4 regions of the Streptomyces sp. 3214.6 genome follow, and region 3 is predicted to be linked to each of the others. Evidence: riboswitches for the same ligand, from Rfam matches in the RefSeq annotation. Region 3 holds a riboswitch; each other region holds the start of a gene.
What was found. A riboswitch is a leader RNA that binds a small molecule or an ion and turns the genes downstream of it on or off. The one in region 3 is predicted to bind cyclic di-AMP.
Positions count from the first base shown of each region.

Region 1: it holds a riboswitch for cyclic di-AMP, as region 3 does, so the genes downstream of both, B5557_RS37990 (C40 family peptidase) here and B5557_RS26465 (LysM peptidoglycan-binding domain-containing protein) in region 3, are expected to answer to the same signal.
Region 2: it holds a riboswitch for cyclic di-AMP, as region 3 does, so the genes downstream of both, B5557_RS11555 (M23 family metallopeptidase) here and B5557_RS26465 (LysM peptidoglycan-binding domain-containing protein) in region 3, are expected to answer to the same signal.
Region 4: it holds a riboswitch for cyclic di-AMP, as region 3 does, so the genes downstream of both, B5557_RS18305 (transglycosylase SLT domain-containing protein) here and B5557_RS26465 (LysM peptidoglycan-binding domain-containing protein) in region 3, are expected to answer to the same signal.

Region 1 covers NZ_LT670819.1:8,392,228-8,397,105, forward strand. The annotation lists gene B5557_RS37970 (8-amino-7-oxononanoate synthase) at 1-1,127, shown strand, start outside; gene B5557_RS37975 (DUF397 domain-containing protein) at 1,203-1,436, opposite strand; gene B5557_RS37980 (helix-turn-helix domain-containing protein) at 1,446-2,306, opposite strand; gene B5557_RS37985 (ATP-binding protein) at 2,520-3,002, shown strand; gene B5557_RS37990 (C40 family peptidase) at 3,053-3,526, opposite strand; cyclic di-AMP (ydaO/yuaA leader) riboswitch at 3,530-3,700, opposite strand; gene B5557_RS37995 (hypothetical protein) at 4,080-4,385, opposite strand; gene B5557_RS38000 (ATP-dependent Clp protease proteolytic subunit) at 4,393-4,878, opposite strand, start outside.
Region 2 covers NZ_LT670819.1:2,584,050-2,588,927, reverse strand. The annotation lists gene B5557_RS11560 (M16 family metallopeptidase) at 1-1,301, shown strand, start outside; cyclic di-AMP (ydaO/yuaA leader) riboswitch at 1,523-1,688, shown strand; gene B5557_RS11555 (M23 family metallopeptidase) at 1,703-2,446, shown strand; gene B5557_RS11550 (GntR family transcriptional regulator) at 2,635-3,330, shown strand; gene B5557_RS11545 (HPr family phosphocarrier protein) at 3,458-3,739, opposite strand; gene B5557_RS11535 (bifunctional acetate--CoA ligase family protein/GNAT family N-acetyltransferase) at 3,917-4,878, shown strand, end outside.
Region 3 covers NZ_LT670819.1:5,834,791-5,839,668, reverse strand. The annotation lists gene B5557_RS26475 (FtsB family cell division protein) at 1-23, opposite strand, end outside; gene eno (phosphopyruvate hydratase) at 127-1,413, opposite strand; gene B5557_RS26465 (LysM peptidoglycan-binding domain-containing protein) at 1,800-2,507, opposite strand; cyclic di-AMP (ydaO/yuaA leader) riboswitch at 2,511-2,681, opposite strand; gene B5557_RS26460 (LysM peptidoglycan-binding domain-containing protein) at 2,886-4,010, opposite strand; gene B5557_RS26455 (cytochrome P450 family protein) at 4,253-4,878, opposite strand, start outside.
Region 4 covers NZ_LT670819.1:4,110,790-4,115,667, reverse strand. The annotation lists gene B5557_RS18320 (glycosyltransferase) at 1-393, opposite strand, end outside; gene B5557_RS18315 (GNAT family N-acetyltransferase) at 599-1,663, opposite strand; gene B5557_RS18310 (HAD family hydrolase) at 1,955-2,788, shown strand; gene B5557_RS18305 (transglycosylase SLT domain-containing protein) at 2,847-3,329, opposite strand; cyclic di-AMP (ydaO/yuaA leader) riboswitch at 3,333-3,534, opposite strand; gene B5557_RS18300 (polyprenyl synthetase family protein) at 4,048-4,878, shown strand, end outside.

The DNA of each region.
Region 1 (4,878 bases), 2.6 Mb from region 3:
TGGCGTTCGGCTGGATCGACGAGCAGGCGGAGCTGCGCCGCCGCGCCGGACTTGTGCGGACGCTGCGGCCCCGCACGGCAGACTCCCCGCTCCTCGACCTCGCGAGCAACGACTACCTGGGTCTGGCCCGGCATCCCCGGGTGGTGGCGGGGGCCGTGGAGGCCGCCAGGACGTGGGGCGGCGGCGCGACCGGTTCCCGACTGGTCACCGGCACCACCGAGCTGCACGGCGAGCTGGAGCGGGAGCTCGCGCAGCACTGCGGGTTCGAGGCGGCCCTCGTGTTCTCCTCCGGGTACGCGGCCAACCTCGCCGCCGTCACCGCGCTGGCCCCGCACGGCTCGCTGATCGTCTCCGACGCGGGCAACCACGCCTCGCTCATCGACGGCTGCCGACTCGCCCGCGGTACCACCCAGGTCGTCGGACACGCCGACCCGCAGGCGGTGCGCAAGGCGCTCGGCACGCACGACGGCCCGGCCGTGGCCGTCTCCGACACGGTCTTCTCCGTCGACGGAGACGCCGCCCCGCTGGCCGCTCTCGCGGCCGCCTGCCGGGAGCACGGCGCCGGACTGGTCCTCGACGACGCCCACGGGCTCGGCGTGCTCGGGGACGGCGGCCAAGGCGCTCCGTACGCGGCGGGTCTCGCGGGCGCCGCCGACGTCGTCGTCACGGTCACGCTGTCGAAGTCGCTCGGCAGTCAGGGCGGTGCGGTGCTGGGCCCCGCGCGCGTGATCGACCATCTGCTCAACGCGGCTCGGACGTTCATCTTCGACACCGGCCTGGCCCCGGCGGCGGCGGGCGCGGCGCTGGCCGCCCTCAGGCTGCTGCGCGCGGAGCCGCAGCGCGCGCCGCGCGCGCGTGCGGTGGCGGACGAGCTGTACTCCCGGCTGACGGCCGCGGGTCTGGAAGCGGTGCGTCCGGACGCCGCGGTCGTCTCCGTGCGTGCGCCGTCCCCGGAGGAGGCCGTGCGGTGGGCGGCGGACTGCCGGTCGGCAGGCCTGGCCGTGGGCTGCTTCCGTCCTCCCTCCGTGCCCGACGGCATCTCACGCCTGAGGCTGACCGCCCGTGCGGACCTCTCCGGGGCCGAGCTGGAACGCGCTGTACGGGTGATCGACGAGACACGACCATGAGTCGGCGTGACACGGCCGTGGGTCGCCGCTGAGCACCGCTTGCCGACTACTGCGGTGTGTTGTGCCGCGGTGCGCTCAGCGGAACGCTGCCGTGAAGCCCGTCCAGCTCTCGGGGGAGAAGAGCAGGGCGGGTCCGGCCGGGTCCTTGGAGTCGCGTACGGCGAGCAGGCCGGCCCAGGGGCCGATGGCCGGCCGGGCGGTCTCCACGCAGTTGTTCGCTCCCGTGCTGTAGCTGCTGCGCAGCCACCGCACCTGCGGGAGGTGATCGGAATCGGTACTGGAAGGTACGTTCCGCGGTAGTGCGGACATGGTGCCTCCTTACGCGCCGTCGGCTATCGCGGCGATGTAATCCGATGAGTCCCCGGGCGAAAGGGCGTGCGCCCGAAGGGCGTTGAAGGCCTCGGTGTAGGCCTGGAGGTCTTCTTTCCGTTCGAGATAGAGGCTACTCGTCAAGTGGTCGAGGACAACCACATCCAGATCAGAAGTGCGCGAAAATGAGAAGATAACGAAAGGGCCGGTTAGGCCGATATGCGCCCCGGCGGAGAACGGCAGGACCTGAAGTCTCACCTGCGGCAGCCGGGCCGCCTCCACCAGCCGACCGAGCTGATGCGCCATCACCTCGGGCCCGCCCACCTCCCGCCGCAGCACCGCCTCGTCCAGCACCGCGTTCAGCTCCAGCGGCGGCTGCGCGCGCAGCACGTCCTGGCGGGCCAGCCGTACCTCCACCAGGGTGTCGAGCTGCTCCTCGTCGGCGCCCTCCACCGCGGCCCTGGTCACCGCACGCGCGTACTCGGGCGTCTGCAGCAGCCCCGGTACCACACTCGTCTCCAGTGTGCGCATCGCGCTCGCCTGGGACTCCAGACTGATGAAGTCCCGGTAGGTGGGCGGCAGCACCCCGCGGTAGGCGTGCCACCAGTGGTCCCGACCGCCGCTGCCCTCGACGCCCGCCAGCGCCAGCATCAGCTCCCGCAGCTGTGGATCGGCCACACCGTAGGCGTCGAGGAGTAACCGCACATCGGCCGGTTTTGACCCACTGGTGCCGGTCTCGATGCGGCTCACCTTGGACTGGTGCCAGCCCACGAGCCGGGCCGCCTCACCACTGGTGAGGCCCGCCTGGGTGCGCAGTGTGCGCAGTTCGGCGCCCAGTTTCCGGCGGCGCACCGCGGGACCGTGTTGCATGGGCTCCTCCTTACTCCTTACGGGCCGTCCAAATACGCTCTGTCGTCGCAGAGTTCACCGCATCGAGCGACAGATATATGCATAACTTGGTGGATCGCCACCCGTGACCGGCGCGGTAATGGCAGTCTGGCGAAGAAGCACCAGTCCGGGACCGTACTCGAACCACACGCACCGTGTCGGACTTCGGTCCCGTGGGAAAGGGACGACGTCGCCATGGCAGATCACCTGGAAGCATCCGTCACTCTGCCGAGCGATCCCGCTTCGGTCTCCACGGCCCGCGGCTTCGTGGTCGGCACCCTCGGGGAGTGGGGTCTGCCGGCGGACACGGAGGCGGCCGACACCGTCCGGCTGATCGTCTCAGAACTCGCCACCAACGCCGTACAGCACACTTTCGGGCAATCCCCCACCTTCACGGTGGACCTCGTCCTCGACCGTGACGAACAGCTGCGCATCGGCGTCACCGACAGCCACCCGCGCTTCCCGAAACGACTGCCGGCCGCCGTCCAGCAGGACAACGGCCGAGGCCTGGTGATCATTCGCTGGCTGACCGCGGAGTGCGGCGGCAAGCTCAGAGTGCGGCCCACCCGGGAGGGCGGCAAGACGGTCACCGTCGTACTCCCGTGGACCGTCCCGTTGGCGGAGCCGGTGGCCGGAGCCCTGACTGCCCCGGCGGAGGGCGAGATCCCGGGGCGGTGAGGGCGCGTCAGGGACGCCGGCGCCGCCCCGGGAGGCTCAGTGGACCCGGCTCAGCGGACCCGCCCGTACCAGACGCTCTTGGTCCAGATCTTCTGCAGTTTCACCACGTCCCCGGTCTTCGGCGAGTGCCAGATCTTGCCGTTACCCGCGTAGATCCCGACGTGGTACACGTTCGAACCCGAGTGGAAGAACACGAGGTCGCCCGCCTTGCGGCTGGACGCCGAGATGTGCTTCGTCTTGTTGTACTGCTGGGCCGCCGTCCGAGGCAGGGTCTTGCCCGCCTTCTTGTACGAGTACAGCGTGAGCCCGGAGCAGTCGAACCTCTTCGGCCCGGTGGCCCCGTACTTGTACGGAGCGCCCTTCTTGGAGGCCGCGATCTGGAGCGCCTTCGTCGCCGGTGTGGCAGCCGAGGCGTCCGGGGCGAGCCCGGGAACCACGACCGAGCCGCCGACGGCGGCGATGGCGAAGGCCGAGGCCGTACCGGCCCGGACCATGAGCGACGGGACACGATTGAGCGCAGTCATGCGCAACCCTTCGTCAGCCGCCTGTGAAGGATGACCTGTCGGATTCGGGCTGGCGAAGTTGCCCGGCCGCTGACGCGGCTTCACCCCAAGGGCTGCTCGGCCCGGTCATGGCGTGACCGTTCCGGCGACCCGTCGTGCTTGGGTCCTCCACTCCTGCCGATGCACTTCTGTCGACCGGTCATCCGGGCGGCGGCAGGACTCGGCGTCCGCCCGGACCGCCCCGCCTCTTGTGGCGGGGGCTTGTCGTCAGTCAGGGATCTTGGCTCACGGATGTCCGAAAATCCCAATGGAACCGGGGATTTGTGGGGTTACTCACCACTCACCCGTTCGGGTGGACACCCTGATGGCCGATCAGGTGTCAAGGCGGCCACAGGGCCCCGGACCAGCGGTGGAGCCTTTTATTCCGCCCGAAGAGCGCCCATTTGCGCAACCTCTACCGGCCGTGGAAGACAGCGCACGCTACGCCGAACGGGGGTCGCCCGTCTGGTCCGTTTCAACTCCGGGCCGGACGGCACGCTCGGGGCGCGGACCGCCCGGCCGGAGCCGGGTCGCGTCAACTGTCGGAGAGCGGAGGCACCGTGACGCGCGCCGTGCGGCGCTCCCCGTCCAGGACGCACAGCGCCCGCGCGAGCGTCGGGGCGTGCAGCTCGTTCTCGCCCCGCTGGTGCATCAGCGTCAGCGCGTCACGCAGTACGGCGGCCTTGCTCACCAGAGCCTGGGCGGCCCGCAGCCCGCGGTACGTGTCGCCGTGGTGGGCGGGATTGATACGGCCGAGCAGGTCGACGACGTCGAGGTAACCGTCGATCAACTCGGCCTCGGCGCACGTCAACGCGGGCAGCGGCGGCAGTTCGGGCACCATCGGCCCCTCACCTCCCACCCTGGCCGCCGGCCGAGGTCTTGCGGGTGGAGATGATGCCGTCCACCAGGCCGTACTCCAGGGCCTCCGGGGCGGTGAGGAACTTGTCGCGCTCGATGTCCGCGCTGACCTGCTCCGGGCTGCGCCCGGTGTGCAGGACGAGCATCCCCTCCAGGGTGGCCCGGATGCGCGCCAGTTCATCGGCCTGGATGGCGAGATCGCTGGCCTGTCCTTCGACGGGCTCGGGCAGGGACGGCTGGCGGATCGTCATCCGCGCGCCCGGCAGGGCGAACCGCTTGCCCGGCGTGCCCGCCGCGAGCAGCACCGCCGCCGACGAACCCGCCTGGCCCAGACAGGTCGTCTCCACGTCGCAGGTGACATACCGGATCGTGTCGTACAGGGCCGTCATCGCGCTGAACGAGCCGCCGGGGGAGTTGATGTAGAGCGCGATGTCCCGGTCCGGGTCCTTGTGCTCCAGGTACATGAACTGGGCCAT
Region 2 (4,878 bases), 3.3 Mb from region 3:
CGCTGGCCAACGGCCTGACCGTGCTGCACTGCCACCGCCCCGGCCAGCAGGTCGTCGCCGTCGAGATCCTCCTCGACGCGCCCCTGGACGCCGAACCGGCCGGCCTCGACGGCGTCGCCACGATCATGGCGCGCGCCTTCTCCGAGGGCACCGACAAGCACTCCGCCGAGGAGTTCGCCGCCGAACTGGAGCGCTGCGGCGCCACCCTGGACGCGCACGCCGACCACCCCGGCGTCCGCCTCAGCCTCGAAGTGCCGGCCTCGCGCCTGCCCAAGGGCCTCGGTCTGCTCGCCGACGCCCTCAGGGCACCCGCGTTCGCCGACAGCGAGGTCGAGCGCCTCGTCCGCAACCGACTGGACGAGATCCCGCACGAGCTCGCCAACCCCTCGCGGCGCGCCGCCAAGGAGCTCTCCAAGGAGCTGTTCCCGGCCACCGCGCGCATGTCGCGCCCGCGCCAGGGCACCGTGGAGACCGTCGAGAAGATCGACTCCGCCGCCGTGCGCGCGTTCTACGAGAGGCATGTGCGCCCCGCCACGGCCACCGCCGTGGTCGTCGGCGACCTCACCGGCGTGGACCTGGACGCCCTCCTCGGCGACACCCTGGGCGCCTGGACGGGCTCCTCGGCCCAGCCGCGGCCCGTGCCGCCGGTCACCGCCGACGACACCGGCAGGGTCGTCATCGTGGACCGCCCCGGCGCCGTCCAGACGCAGCTGCTGATCGGCCGGATCGGCGCCGACCGGCACGACCGCGTGTGGCCCGCGCAGGTCCTCGGCACGTACTGCCTCGGCGGCACCCTCACCTCCCGCCTGGACCGCGTCCTGCGCGAGGAGAAGGGCTACACCTACGGTGTCCGCGCCTTCGGGCAGGTCCTGCGGTCCGCGCCGGACGGCTCGGGCGCCGCGATGCTCGCCATCAGCGGTTCCGTGGACACCCCGAACACCGGTCCCGCCCTGGAGGACCTCTGGAAGGTGCTGCGCACCCTCGCCGAGGGCGGCCTGACCGACGCCGAGCGTGACGTCGCGGTGCAGAACCTGGTCGGGGTGGCGCCGCTGAAGTTCGAGACCGCCGCGGCCGTCGCGGGCACGCTGGCCGACCAGGTCGAGCAGCACCTGCCCGACGACTACCAGGCGACGCTGTACCAGCAGCTCGCCGCGACGGGCACGGTGGAGGCCACCGCGGCGGCCGTGAACGCCTTCCCGGTGGACCGGCTGGTGACAGTCCTCGTCGGTGACGCGGCCCGGATCAAGGAGCCGGTGGAGGCCCTCGGCATCGGCGCGGTGAAGGTCGTGTCCGCCGAGTAGGCGGACCGGCGGGCGCGGTGGCGCGCCAACGGCACGCACGCGCAGGGGCCCTGGCCGACGGAAACGTCACCAGGGCCACTGCGCGTCCGAATTGAGGCGAAGGTTGCCTGTCTGCCCTGTGGCATGCGCTACAAAAACCGGGATTCGTTTGAGGATTGAAACCCGTCCCGCTTAGCTTCGTCCGGGCTGTTCGTCAGGCAGTGCGCCGCAGCCGCGGCAGCGGACAGTCATCGCCGAGTCCCCGTACGGCGCGAGCCAGGGGAGCCGGGGACCCACGTGAAGTCCCTGGGGTGAATCGGACGCCCGCGCGAGCCGCGAGGGGGTCCGTAGGAGACCTTCCTGCTCCGAACCCGTCAGCTAACCCGGTAGGCGAGAGGGAAGGAAAGGACACCCCCCACTTCATGGCGTTCACCTGCGCCACCGGGAAGCACCGTCGGCCCAGCCGGATGCAGCGCACCACCGCACGCGCCGCGGGCGTCGCGGCGCTCACCACCACCGGTGTCATGGCCACCGTCGCCTCCGCCCCGGCCTTCGCCGCCGAGCCCACCCCCGAACAGACCGGGCTGATCCCCGTCGTCACCGCCGGCGAGGCCGTCGCCGACCAGATCGACGACCAGGTCGCCGTGCAGAAGAAGGCCGCCTACGAGCAGGCCGCGCGCGAGGCGGCCGCCAAGAAGGCCGTCGAGGAGCGCGAGGCACGCGTGCGTGCCGCCCGTGAGGCCGAGCGCAAGCGGCTCAACGCCTTCGTGCCGCCGATCACGGGTTCGTACGTCTCCACCGGCTACCACGCCAGCAGTTCGCTGTGGTCCTCCGGCAGTCACACCGGCATCGACTTCCACGCCGCGACCGGCACCACGGTGCACGCGGTCGGCCTGGGCACCGTCGTCGAGGCCGGCTGGGGCGGGTCGTACGGCAACCAGGTGGTCATCAAGATGAACGACGGCACGTACACCCAGTACGGGCACCTGTCGTCCATCGGCGTCTCGGTGGGCCAGCAGGTCACTCCCGGCCAGCAGATCGGCCTGTCCGGCGCGACCGGTAACGTCACCGGTCCGCATCTGCACTTCGAGGCCCGCACCTCGGCGGAGTACGGCTCGGACATCGACCCGGTCGCCTACCTCCGCCAGCACGGTGTGAACGTCTGACGGCGCACGGCGACAGATCGTCCAGCCCCGGCCCTCCCGGCCGGGGCTTTCGCCGTTTTCGATGCCCTGCTGTCCAAAAAATATCCATGGATTCCGGCCCGCCATCGGAAATTCCCGCTCATTGCAATAGAGTCACGGAACACACGTCAATCGTCGACGTTTCACGGGGATTAAGGCGGAGGTCCGTCATGCGTATTCCGGCGCACTCGGTGTGCACGGCCGTCCGGGACGACATCGTCTCGGGTGTCTACGAGCGCGGCAGCCGCCTCACCGAGGAACTCCTCGCCCGCCGCTACGGCGTTTCCCGCGTCCCGGTCCGGGAGGCGCTGCGCACGCTGGAGGCCGAGGGCTTCGTCGTGACGCGGCGGCACGCGGGCGCGTGCGTCGCGGAGCCGACCGAGCAGGAGGCGGCGGACGTGCTGGAGATGCGCATGCTCCTGGAGCCGCTGGGCGCCGCCCGGGCCGCCCAGCGGCGCACGGAGGCCCATCTGAAGGTGCTTCGTGGCCTCGTCCGGCTGGGCCAGGAGCGGGCCAGGAGGGGCACCAGCGAGGATCTGCGCTCCCTGGGCGGCTGGTTCCACGAGACGCTCGCCCAGTCCTCCGGTAGCCATGCCCTGACGTCGATGCTCACCCAGCTGCGCCACAAGATCGCCTGGATGTACGCGGTGGAGGCGCCGGTCAACCCGGTGGAGTCCTGGGCGGAGCACGGCGCGATCGTGGACGCCGTGGCGCGCGGCGACCAGGAGCGCGCGCGGGCGATCACGGCGCTGCACACCGAACGCACGACGGCCGCGCACCGACTGCGCTTTTCCGGCGGACCGGAGCGCATCGACCGTGTGAGGACTTCGCAACCTCCAGTAAACATGACGAGCGTGCGGCATTAACACGAGAGCCGTATACAAAGAGGAGATAATTCGCGGGGGATTATTTCTGCTGCCCGGGAACGAGAAATGCGAAGGGCTCGCCCGATAATTCGGACGAGCCCCGCAACCCTCAATTACCAGTGGTTGATCAGACGGTCTCGGGGAGTTCCTCGAGACCCTCGGCGACCAGCTTCGCGAGACGGTCGAGAGCGACGTCCGCCCCCTCGGCCTCGGAGGCGAGGACGATCTCCTCGCCGCCCTGGGCGCCCAGGCCGAGCACGGCCAGCATGGAGGCCGCGTTGACGGGGTTGCCGTCGGCCTTGGCGATCGTCACCGGGATACCTGCGGCCGTGGCGGCCCGGACGAAGATGGAAGCGGGGCGGGCGTGAAGGCCCTCGGCCCAGCCGACGTTGACGCGGCGCTCAGCCATGTGATGCTGCCCTTCAGGTTCAGGTTGTCTAGACCAGTGTTCCACACGTGAAGCGTGTGAGGGACGGGTCCATGACGACCCGTCCCACGCGGTCGCCGGATCGCGGCCTCGATCCGGCATCCGTCCTCCACAGACTGCCTCGCGCCGTTGTCGGACGCGAGCCGTACTCTGGGCCCCATGCAGAGCGCGTCGGACCGGCACGAGTACCCCGCCCACTGGGAGGCCGACGTGGTGCTGCGCGACGGCGGCACCGCACGCATCCGCCCCATCACCGTCGATGACGCCGAGCGCCTGGTCAGCTTCTACGAGCAGGTTTCGGACGAGTCGAAGTACTACCGCTTCTTCGCGCCCTACCCGCGCCTGTCCGCGAAGGACGTCCACCGCTTCACGCACCACGACTTTGTGGACCGGGTGGGACTCGCGGCCACCGTCGGCGGCGAGTTCATCGCAACCGTACGCTATGACCGCATTGGCGCCGACGGCATGGCCGCCTCCGCGCCCGCCGACGAGGCCGAGGTCGCCTTCCTCGTGCAGGACGCCCACCAGGGCCGCGGCGTAGCCTCCGCGCTCCTCGAACACATCGCGGCGGTCGCCCGCGAGCGCGACATCCGCCGCTTCGCCGCCGAGGTGCTCCCCGCCAACACCAAGATGATCAAGGTGTTCACGGACGCCGGCTACACCCAGAAGCGCAGCTTCGAGGACGGCGTCGTCCGCCTGGAGTTCGATCTCGAACCCACCGAGCGCTCCCTCGCCGTGCAGCGCGCGCGGGAGCAACGCGCGGAGGCGCACTCCGTACGGCGGCTGCTGGCACCCGGCTCGGTCGCCGTCGTCGGCGCCGGCCGCACGCCCGGCGGCGTCGGCCGAAGCGTCCTCGGCAACCTCCGGGAGGCCGGCTTCACCGGCCGCCTGTACGCCGTGAACAAGGCCTTCCCCGAGGACCTGAAGGAGCTCGACGGCGTGCCCGCCCACCGCTCGGTGCGCGACATAGCGGGGCCCGTCGACCTCGCGGTCCTCGCCGTCCCGGCCGAGCACGTGCCCGAGGCCGTCGCCGAGTGCGGCGAGCACGGCGTGCAGGGACTCGTGGTCCTCTCCGCCGGGTACGCCGAGAGCGGCCCCGACGGGCGCGAGCGCCAGCGCGA
Region 3 (4,878 bases):
CGGTCCCGGTCCTTCACGGCCATGTTCCCCCGCCTCCCGTCTCCCATGTGCGTACGTCCCCGCACACGGTACGGGACCGAGTACGGGGACGTACGTACGACTGGCTAAGGCTTAACCCCGTAAGGGTCAGCCCTTGAAGCGGGGGAAGGCCGAGCGGCCCGCGTACACCGCGGCGTCGTCGAGGATCTCCTCGATGCGCAGCAGCTGGTTGTACTTGGCGACGCGCTCGGAACGGGCCGGGGCGCCGGTCTTGATCTGGCCGCAGTTGGTGGCGACGGCGAGGTCGGCGATGGTGACGTCCTCAGTCTCGCCGGAGCGGTGCGACATCATGCACTTGAAGCCGCTGCGCTGGGCCAGCTCGACGGCGTCCAGCGTCTCGGTGAGCGAGCCGATCTGGTTCACCTTGACGAGCAGGGCGTTCGCGGCGCCGTCCTCGATGCCGCGGGCGAGACGCTCGGGGTTGGTGACGAACAGGTCGTCGCCGACGATCTGGACCTTGTCGCCGAGCTTGTCGGTGAGGACCTTCCAGCCGGCCCAGTCGTCCTCGAACAGCGGGTCCTCGATGGAGACGAGCGGGTAGGCCGCCACGAGCTCCTCGTAGTACTCGGTCATCTCGGCGGCCGAGCGGGACTTGCCCTCGAACTCGTACACGCCGTCCTTGTAGAACTCGGACGCGGCGACGTCGAGCGCGAGCGCGATCTGCTCGCCCGGCGCGTAACCGGCTTCCTTGATGGCCTCGAGGATGAGGTCGAGGGCCTCGCGGTTGGAGCCGAGGTTCGGGGCGAAGCCGCCCTCGTCGCCGAGGCCGGTGGACAGGCCCTTGGCCTTCAGCACCTTCTTGAGCGTGTGGTAGACCTCGGTGCCCCAGCGCAGGGCCTCGGAGAAGGACTCCGCGCCGATCGGGGCGATCATGAACTCCTGGATGTCCACGTTGGAGTCGGCGTGCGAGCCGCCGTTCAGGATGTTCATCATCGGCACCGGCAGCAGGTGCGCGTTGGGGCCGCCCAGGTAGCGGAAGAGCGGAAGGTCGCTGGCCTCGGAGGCGGCGTGGGCGACGGCGAGGGAGACGCCGAGGATGGCGTTGGCGCCGAGCGAGCCCTTGTTGTCGGTGGCGTCCAGGTCGAACATGGCCTGGTCGATCAGGCGCTGCTCGGTGGCGTCGTAGCCGACGAGCTCCGGGCCGATCTGCTCGATGACGGCGAGGACGGCCTTCTCGACACCCTTGCCCTGGTAGCGGTTCGGGTCACCGTCGCGCAGCTCGATGGCCTCGAAGGCGCCGGTGGAGGCGCCGGACGGGACGGCGGCACGACCGGTGCTGCCGTCGTCGAGGCCGACCTCGACCTCGACGGTGGGGTTCCCTCGCGAGTCGAGGATTTCCCGGGCTACGACGACGTCGATGGACGGCACGAGCATCTCCTTCTTGGGATGTGACGCTGAGAGTGCGGGGCCCGCGGGCCTTGCGACTAGAGCCTAACCGCCCGACGGGCGTCGGCAGCCGACCGACCGCCCTGTGGACGAACTGACCGTACACATTGTTCCCGCCCGGAACAAAGAGCGGGTGACAAACAGGCGAAGAAAGCGCGCGGGGCGAGCGGGCGGCGGGGCGAGCGGGGGCGGTGAGGCGAGCGGGCGGCGGGGCGAGCGGGCAAAGAGAAACCCCGCTCCGGTGCGTACGGGGGAACACGCACCGGAGCGGGGAGCCCGTGGGGACGGGGGGTGACCCTCACAAGGTCTTCAGTGTGCCGACCTCGGATGTGAGGGCGCTGTGGCTTCTCTGGGTCCGCTCTGGGAGCGGGGGATCACTTCAGGTGCAGCTGCTGACCCGGGTAGATGAGGTCGGCGTCCGCGACGATGTCCTTGTTCAGCTGGAACAGCTTCTGCCAGCCGCCCTTGACCTTGTGCTTCTCGGCTATGGAGCTGAGGGTGTCGCCCTTGACGACCTTGTACTCGCCGTCGCCCTTCTTGACCTTCTTGCCGGTCGGCGTGGTGACCGTCTTGGAGGCGGCCGGGCGGTCGGTGGAGCGGGAGGCGCTCTGGTTCTCGGTCGAGCGGGTGCCGGCGCTGCTGTCCGAGCTGCTGGAGCCGGAGCCGCCGGTGCTGCTCGACGAGCCGGAGGAGCTGCTGCCGTTGTAGGCGGCGCCGGACAGGCCCGTGCCGCAGACCGGCCAGGCACCCTTGCCCTGGGAGGCGAGGACCTTCTCGGCGACGGCGATCTGCTGCGACTTGGAGGCCTGGTTGGCCTGCGCGGCGTACTGCGTACCGCCGTAGGCGGCCCAGGTGGAGGCGGAGAACTGCAGGCCGCCGTAGTAGCCGTTGCCGGTATTGATGGACCAGTTGCCGCCGGACTCGCACTGGGCGACCGCGTCCCACTCGGAGGCGGTGGCGGCGGAGGCGTTGCCGGCCGCCATCAGCGGGGCGGCGATGGCGACGCCGGTGACGCCGGCCAGCGCGGCGACGCGGGTGGCCTTGGACGGACGGCGGTGCTTGCCCTTGCCGGAAAACAGCATGGTGGATCCCCTCACCGACGCCTGCGAGGTGAGCTGTCGGGTTCGGGCCGGTTGAGTTGCCCGGCCACGCTCTCGCTTTCACGAGGCGCGGCTTCACCCCAAGCCACTCCGGTCAACTGCCCGGTGCGGCGCCTACCTTGGGTCCCCCGCTCCTGCCTACGGCGCTTGACGCGACGACTGTTCCCGGGCTGCCACTGGCAGGATTCGGCGTTGCGACGGCCGGGGCTCGGGTTGCCGAGCGGGACGACCGTAGACACGCGATCCGCGGAATTTCAAAGACGATCAGGGCTTCTGAGACTCATCCCACACTTTCACCAAACCGGACATTCAGTGCGAAGCGTGACGTGAACTCCCGCTGTTTTTCTTGGGTTTTGCGCCCTATTTGACCCCTGTGTCGAGGGTCTGACCGGGGACGATGTCGCTCGGGTCGGCGCCGATGAGGCCCTTGTTCTCGGCATAGAGGGCACGCCATCCGCCGTCGAGGCCAAGGGAGTCGGCGATGGAGGCGAGCGAGTCGCCCTCCTGGACGACATAGGTGGCCGCGGCATGCCGGCCGACGGAGGCGGTCGTGGTGCCGTCGACGGCGGCATCGTCGGCGACGGTGGCGCTCTTGGTGGTGTTCTCGTCGGCGGTGGCGCCGCGGTGCCGGCCCGAGCCGAGGGAGCCGGTGTCGACGAGACTCCAAGAGCCCGCATCCTGGACCGACTTGTCCGGGTCGTCCGCTTTCGGGGCCCCGGTGGGCGAGCCGCCGGTCGCCTGCGCGTCATCCTGACCGCCGGAGCCGTCGGACGCGCCGGCACCGGTGGAGCCGCCCGTACCGGTGGAAGAAGAGGACGAGGAGGACGAAGGGGACGAAGGCGACGCGGAGGGTGAACTCGATGAATTGCCGGATGAGTCGGATGACCCGGACGAGCCGGAGGAGCCGGAGGAGCCGGAGGGGCCGGAGGAACCAGCCGAACCGGTCGAACCGGTCGAACCGTCACCGCTGCCGGAAGAGTTCGAGGAACCCGTGGACCCGGACGATCCGGACGACCCCGACAATCCCCTGGACAGGTCGGACAATCCGGATGAGGCAGGCGAGTCGGACGAGTCGTTCGCCAGACCGGTGTCCACGTTCAGCGCGCCGTTGGCCTGGGTGAGCCCGGAGGTCAGCCCACAGGTGCCCCAGGCGCCGATGTTCTCGGCCGCGAGCAGTTTCTGCGCCACCGCGATCTGCTGGTTGCGGCTGGCCAGGTCGGGGCGCGTCGCGTAGTCGAGCCCCCCGTACGTCTCCCACTGCTTCTGGGTGAGACTCAGGCCGCCGTACTCGCCGCCGCCCTTGTCGGCGCTCCACGAGCCGCCGGTCTCGCACTGCGCCACCTTGTCCCACACCGTGCCGTCGGCGGCACTCGCGCCCGAGGCGGCGAGCAGCGGGATGGCGATGGCGGAGCCCGTCACTCCGGCCGCGACGAGCAGCGCCGGGGCCTGGCGGGGGCGACGGTGTCGACCGTTCCCGGAGAGCATGCGAGGGGCCTTTCTCTGGACAGCAGTACCGGCGCGGCGGGTGAGGCGGGTGAGACCGACGCGTCGCGCTGACGAGTGAACGTATCGGCAGACGATCACTTGTCACAAGTTAATGCCGCGCAGATCACGTGAAGATCACAGACTTGAGGGACGGTCACCTTCACTTCCCCGAATGGTCACACTCCGGCTGACGTGCGATCAGAAATGCGCTCGGAGTGCGCTCTGAGTGCGCTCGGATTGCCTTAGCCATGCATGGGAGTGAACTCCACCGGCAAGGTCCGAAGGCCCCGCATGATGAGCCCGCCGCGCCACCTCAAGTCCGCCGGATCCACGGCCGTCCGAAGGTCAGGCAGCCGGGTCAGGAGAGTGGCCAGCGCCGTCTGTCCCTCCAGCCGGGCCAGCGGGGCGCCCAGGCAGTAGTGGATGCCGTGGCCGTAGCCGAGATGCTGGTTGTCACGGCGGGAGAGATCGAGCGTGTCGGGGTCCGGGAAGCGGTCCGGGTCGCGGTCGGCGGCCGCCAGGACGACGAGCACGGGGTCGCCGGGCGCGATGTCCTGCCCGCCGATGCTGAGCGGCTCGGTCGCGAACCGCCAGGTGGCAAGTTCCACGGGACCGTCGTAGCGCAGGAGTTCCTCCACGCCGGTCTCCAGCAGGTCCCGCTGCCCGGCCGCGAGGGATGCCTGCAACCGCGCCCGCTGCTCCGGGTGGGAAAGCAGGGCGTGGAGGCCGTTGCCGATCAGGTTGACGGTCGTCTCGAAGCCGGCGAAGAGAAGGATGAAGGCCATGGCCGCGGCCTCGTTCTCGGTGAGGTGCTCGCCGTGGTCGGAGGCGCGGATCAGGCCCGAGATGAGGTCCTCGCCGGGGGCCG
Region 4 (4,878 bases), 1.7 Mb from region 3:
CGGGTGGTCCTGGGCGAGGAGAGAGTCGAGGGCGTGGGCGAGCAGTCCGGCGCGTTCGCGGGTGGCGATGACGACGGTGGTGAACGGGACGGACTCCGGGCCGGGCAGTCGGGCGGGACCCGGCGCCCTGTGCTCACGGACGGCCAGGTCCACGAGTACCGCCTTAGGATCGGCGCCCTCCGGTACCTGCCCGAGGAGCGTCCCGACCGGCCGCCCACCCTGCCTGACCAGCACGAACACCGGACCGTGGGTGACGGGCGGGCTGCCCGGACCGGGTCTGAGCGCGCCACCATCGTCCAGTTCGAGCTCGGCGATCTGCACCGGCCGGATGCCGAGAAACCTCTCGATCTCCAGCCTCACGACCTCCTGCTGCGCACCTCTTGCGCGGGACATGAACCCCCCTTGTCTCATGACCGCCCCCGACAATCCCCGACCACACCTGGCGATCCCCGACCGACCCTGACAATCTCCGACTGTCCTCAGCCGGTCCCCGACTGTCTCTGACCGTCACTCGTGTGCCCATGAGCTGTGTGCCCATGAGCTGTGTGCCCGTGTGCCGTGTGACCGTGTGCCGTGTGACCGTTCCCCCGTGTGATCGTCACGCGCCGCGCAGGCGGCCCGCGCTCTTCAAGGTCCGGGCGGCTGCCGCGGCGAGCCTCGGCCGGTTGCGTACGAAGTGGTGCGCCCGGCGCGACGGTTCACGACTGAGCCAGTGGAGCGCGGCGCCCACCCCCGGACGCGTCCACGCGCCCTCGAACACGGGGATCTCCCCGGTCTTCAACGAGTCCTTGTACTCCGCCGCGCCCCGCCCCAGGTCGAGCAGGCCGATGCCCTCGGCGGCAGCCGACTCCGCCATCCGCAGATGCAGCACCAGACCCGGCGAGAACTTCCCGAACTCCGGGTCGTACGACGGGAACCAGCAAGCCAGGACCGTCGACGAACGCAGTCCGAAGTGTGCGGCGAGCGGCCGCTCACCGGCGTAGAGGACGGACAGCGTGCCGGAGCACTCCGGCGCGCGCGTCTCGGCGAGCGCGTCCACCAGTCGGGTGATCCACCCCTGGGCGAACCGGTCCCGGCGGCCGGTCCTGCGGTACTGCGCGGACTTCCACGCCATGAGCGTGCGCAGCGCGGCCGGGTCGCGTTCGTCGAACACGAACCGCAGCTCCCCGACCTGACGGCCGAGCCTGCGCTCCTTGGCGAGCGTCGTCTTCAGGAACTTCGGCGACTGGGACCGCAGTACGGACTCGTAGGTCTCGTAACCCTTTCCGACGTCGATGACATAGGCGGCGTACTCCTCGGCCGCGTGCGGGACGAACAGCCCCTGTGTCGCCTCCAGGTTGTCGAAGGCGAAGCTCGACAGGGAGCACGCCCGCATCAGTTCGGCGGCGTTCAGCCCGAGACCCGGGGTCAGCACCGCGCCCTGCGCGTCCGAGACGCCGTACGCGAGGGCCTGACCCTGGCCGAGCCGGCCCCGCTCATAGGGGAGGAAGCCGACCGGCTCACGCCCCTCGTACACCACCGCCACGCGCGCGCGTGGCCGCACGAGGCCCACGGCGTCGGTGAACTCCGGTTCCATGAAGGGGTTTCGCGGAAGCGTCGACGCGGCACGCAGCGCGCGCCACCGCTCCCTGTCCCCCTCGCCGAGGTCTTCCGGCCTCAGCACACGAATGCGCCCACTGCTCAACCTGACCCCCCGATCAAGTCCCCCCTGGACACCTGGACGGTACCGCTCCACCCGGGCGTCGCGGTAGGTAGCGTCCCATCTTGTTGCCAACCGGTACAGAGGCCTTTAACCGTCCACTACCCGGCGATGCGCCAGAAAGCCGTTTCTTTGTGCCCGTCCTCAGCCAGTTCCGCACCAGTAGACAAAGGGGAGTTGGCAGAACCGGACAGGACCTGGTCGTCGTCCGGCTCGCGTCGAACCAGGGGGGTGCGGCATCCGTATTCTCTGATCATGGCCGCACCCACCGCATATGCCGAGCACACCCCGTACTCTGCGTACTCCCTCATCGCCACCGACCTGGACGGAACGCTGCTGCGCGGCGACGACACGTTCTCCGACCGGTCCCTCGACGCGCTCGCGCGGGTGGCCGCCGCCGGCGCACGCCACCTGGTGGTCACAGGACGCCCCGCGCCGCGCGTACGCCCCCTGCTCGACCGGCTGCACAGCAGGGGGCTCGCGGTGTGCGGACAGGGCGCGCAGTTGTACGACGCCGGCGCGGACCGTCTGCTGTGGTCGGTCACCCTGGACCGGGAGCTGGCCGAGACCGCGCTCGGCAAGATCGAGGCGGAGGTGGGGCAGCTGTACGCGGCCGTCGATCAGGACGGCGTGGACGGGCTGACGCTCATCGAGCCGGGCTACCGGATGCCGCACCCGACGCTGCCCGCCCTGCGGGTCGACCGGCGCGATGATCTGTGGTGCGAGCCGATCAGCAAGGTGCTGCTGCGCCATCCCACCCTGTCCGACGACGAGTTGGCGGCGACGGCCCGTGCGGCGGTCGGCTCGCTCGCCACGGTCACCATGTCGGGACCCGGCACGGTCGAGCTCCAGCCCTGCGGGATCACCAAGGCGACGGGCCTGGCCCTGGCCGCCGAACACCTGGGCCTGCGGCCCGAGGACACCGTCGCCTTCGGGGACATGCCCAACGACATCCCGATGTTCGACTGGGCCGCGCGCGGAGTCGCGATGGCCAACGCCCACCCCGAACTCAAGGCGGTGGCCGACGAGGTGACGACGTCGAACGAGGACGACGGCGTGGCCGTCGTCCTCGAAAGACTGTTCCCGTAGGGCTCGTAGGGCCTGTAGGGCCTGTAGGCCCCTGGGCTGGGGGTCCTACGGGGATCTGTCAGTACGCGCCGAACACGTTGTCGATCGAGCCGTAACGGGCGGCCGCGTAGTTGCAGGCGGCGGTGATGTTGGCGACCGGGTCGTAGGAGTCCCAGGAGGTGCCGGCGACGTGGTAGGCGCGGAAGGTCGGGTCGATGACCTGGAGCAGGCCCTTGGACGGGATGCCCGCGGCCGCGTTGGAGTCCCAGAGGTTGATGGCGTAGGGGTTGCCGGAGGACTCGCGGATGACGTTGCGGTAGATGCCGTTGTACGTCCCCGGGATCCCGTGCTGGGCCATGACGTGGAGGGAGGCACGGATCCAGCCGTCGAGGTTGTTGGCGTATCCGAGGCTGGTGGCGGTGGCGACGGTCGGGGTCGCCGCGGAGGCGCCGGTCGCGCCGATGAGCGGCAGGGCGAGCACGGCCGCGCCGGTGGCGGCGACGGTGAGCGTGCGGACGAGACGGTTGCGACGGGTGCGGCGCGGCTGAGCGGCAGCGGACATGATGAATTTCCTCTCCGGCGCCTGCGAGGTGAGCTGTCGGGTTCGGGCGGGAGTTGCCCGGTCGCGTCCTGACGGGCGCGACTTCACCCCGAGCCGTACCGATATGTCCGAAACATCCGGCCTGGCGACTTACCTGGTTCCCCCGCTCCTGCCGTGCGTTCTAGGTGGGTGTACGGGCGGCGGCAGGATTCGGCGTTCCGCCCGACAGGCCGGGAACGTATGCGAGAGCACATGTCCGAAACAAGTAGCGGATTCACAGATCACCCCTATTGACCTTGGTCTGTGACCTATGGGGTGCTTGATCCTTTGTGGGTGCAAAGCCTCAACTTGCTTGGAGGTGTGGAGAATCCGTGAACGACCGGATCGGGCGGGATCGGGCGGTTTCGGCGGGGGGAGTGAGTCAAGTCACCAGCGTCCACAAGTGCGGCGAATCGGGCATTGATCCCAAGTCGGTGGCGGTGGGAAGGGGGTGGGGATGGCGACTCCGGCATCGATGGCATTGCCGGGTGGAAGGTCCTTACTTCCGGCTAACTCTATAAATATCTGTTCATATATTTGAATCAGGAACATATCGGGCGTGATCCGATACCACCTGGCCTGTAACCGTGGGGGCTATCGGTGATCGAAACGTGACCGGATACGCTGACTTGAGTGATGGCAGAGACCTATCGACAAACCGCGTAATCGCCAGTAGACACCAGCAGACAGGAGACCCCTCGTGACCGTCGTCGGGCCGTTCGGGCTGAGCGTGCGGGACCAGGCTCTGGAAGCCGATGTCCAGGCCGGATTGGCGGCTGTCGAGGAAGGCTTGCTCGAGGCCACCAAGAGTGAGGTTCCGTTCATCACGGAGGCCGCCCAGCATCTCGTGCGGGCGGGCGGGAAGCGGTTCCGGCCGCTGCTCGTGGTGCTCGCGTCGCAGTTCGGGGACCCGTACGCGCCGGGCATCGTGCCGTCGGCCGTGGTCGTGGAGCTGACCCACCTGGCCACGCTGTACCACGACGACGTGATGGACGAGGCCGCCGTGCGCCGCGGGGTGCCCAGCGCGAACGCCCGCTGGGGGAACTCCGTCGCCGTCCTCACGGGCGACTTCCTCTTCGCGCGCGCCTCCCACATCCTGGCCGACCTCGGACCGGAGGCGGTGCGGGTGCAGGCGGAGGCGTTCGAGCGGCTGGTCACCGGGCAGATCCTGGAGACGGCCGGTCCTACCGACGGACGGGACCCGGTCGAGCACTACCTCGACGTGCTCGGCGGTAAGACGGGCTCGCTGGTGGCGGTGGCCTGCCGGTTCGGGGCGATGATGTCGGGCGCCGACGAGACGGTCGTCGACGTGCTCACGCAGTACGGCGAGCGGCTGGGCGTCGCCTTCCAGCTGGCCGACGACGTCCTGGACATCGCGTCCGACTCGCACGAGTCGGGCAAGACGCCGGGGACGGATCTTCGCGAGGGCGTTCCCACGCTGCCCGTGCTGCGGCTGCGGGAGCGGGCGGCGCGCCTGTCGCTGCCCGAGGACATCGCCCTGTGCGAGCTGCTGGACTCCGACCTGAGCGAC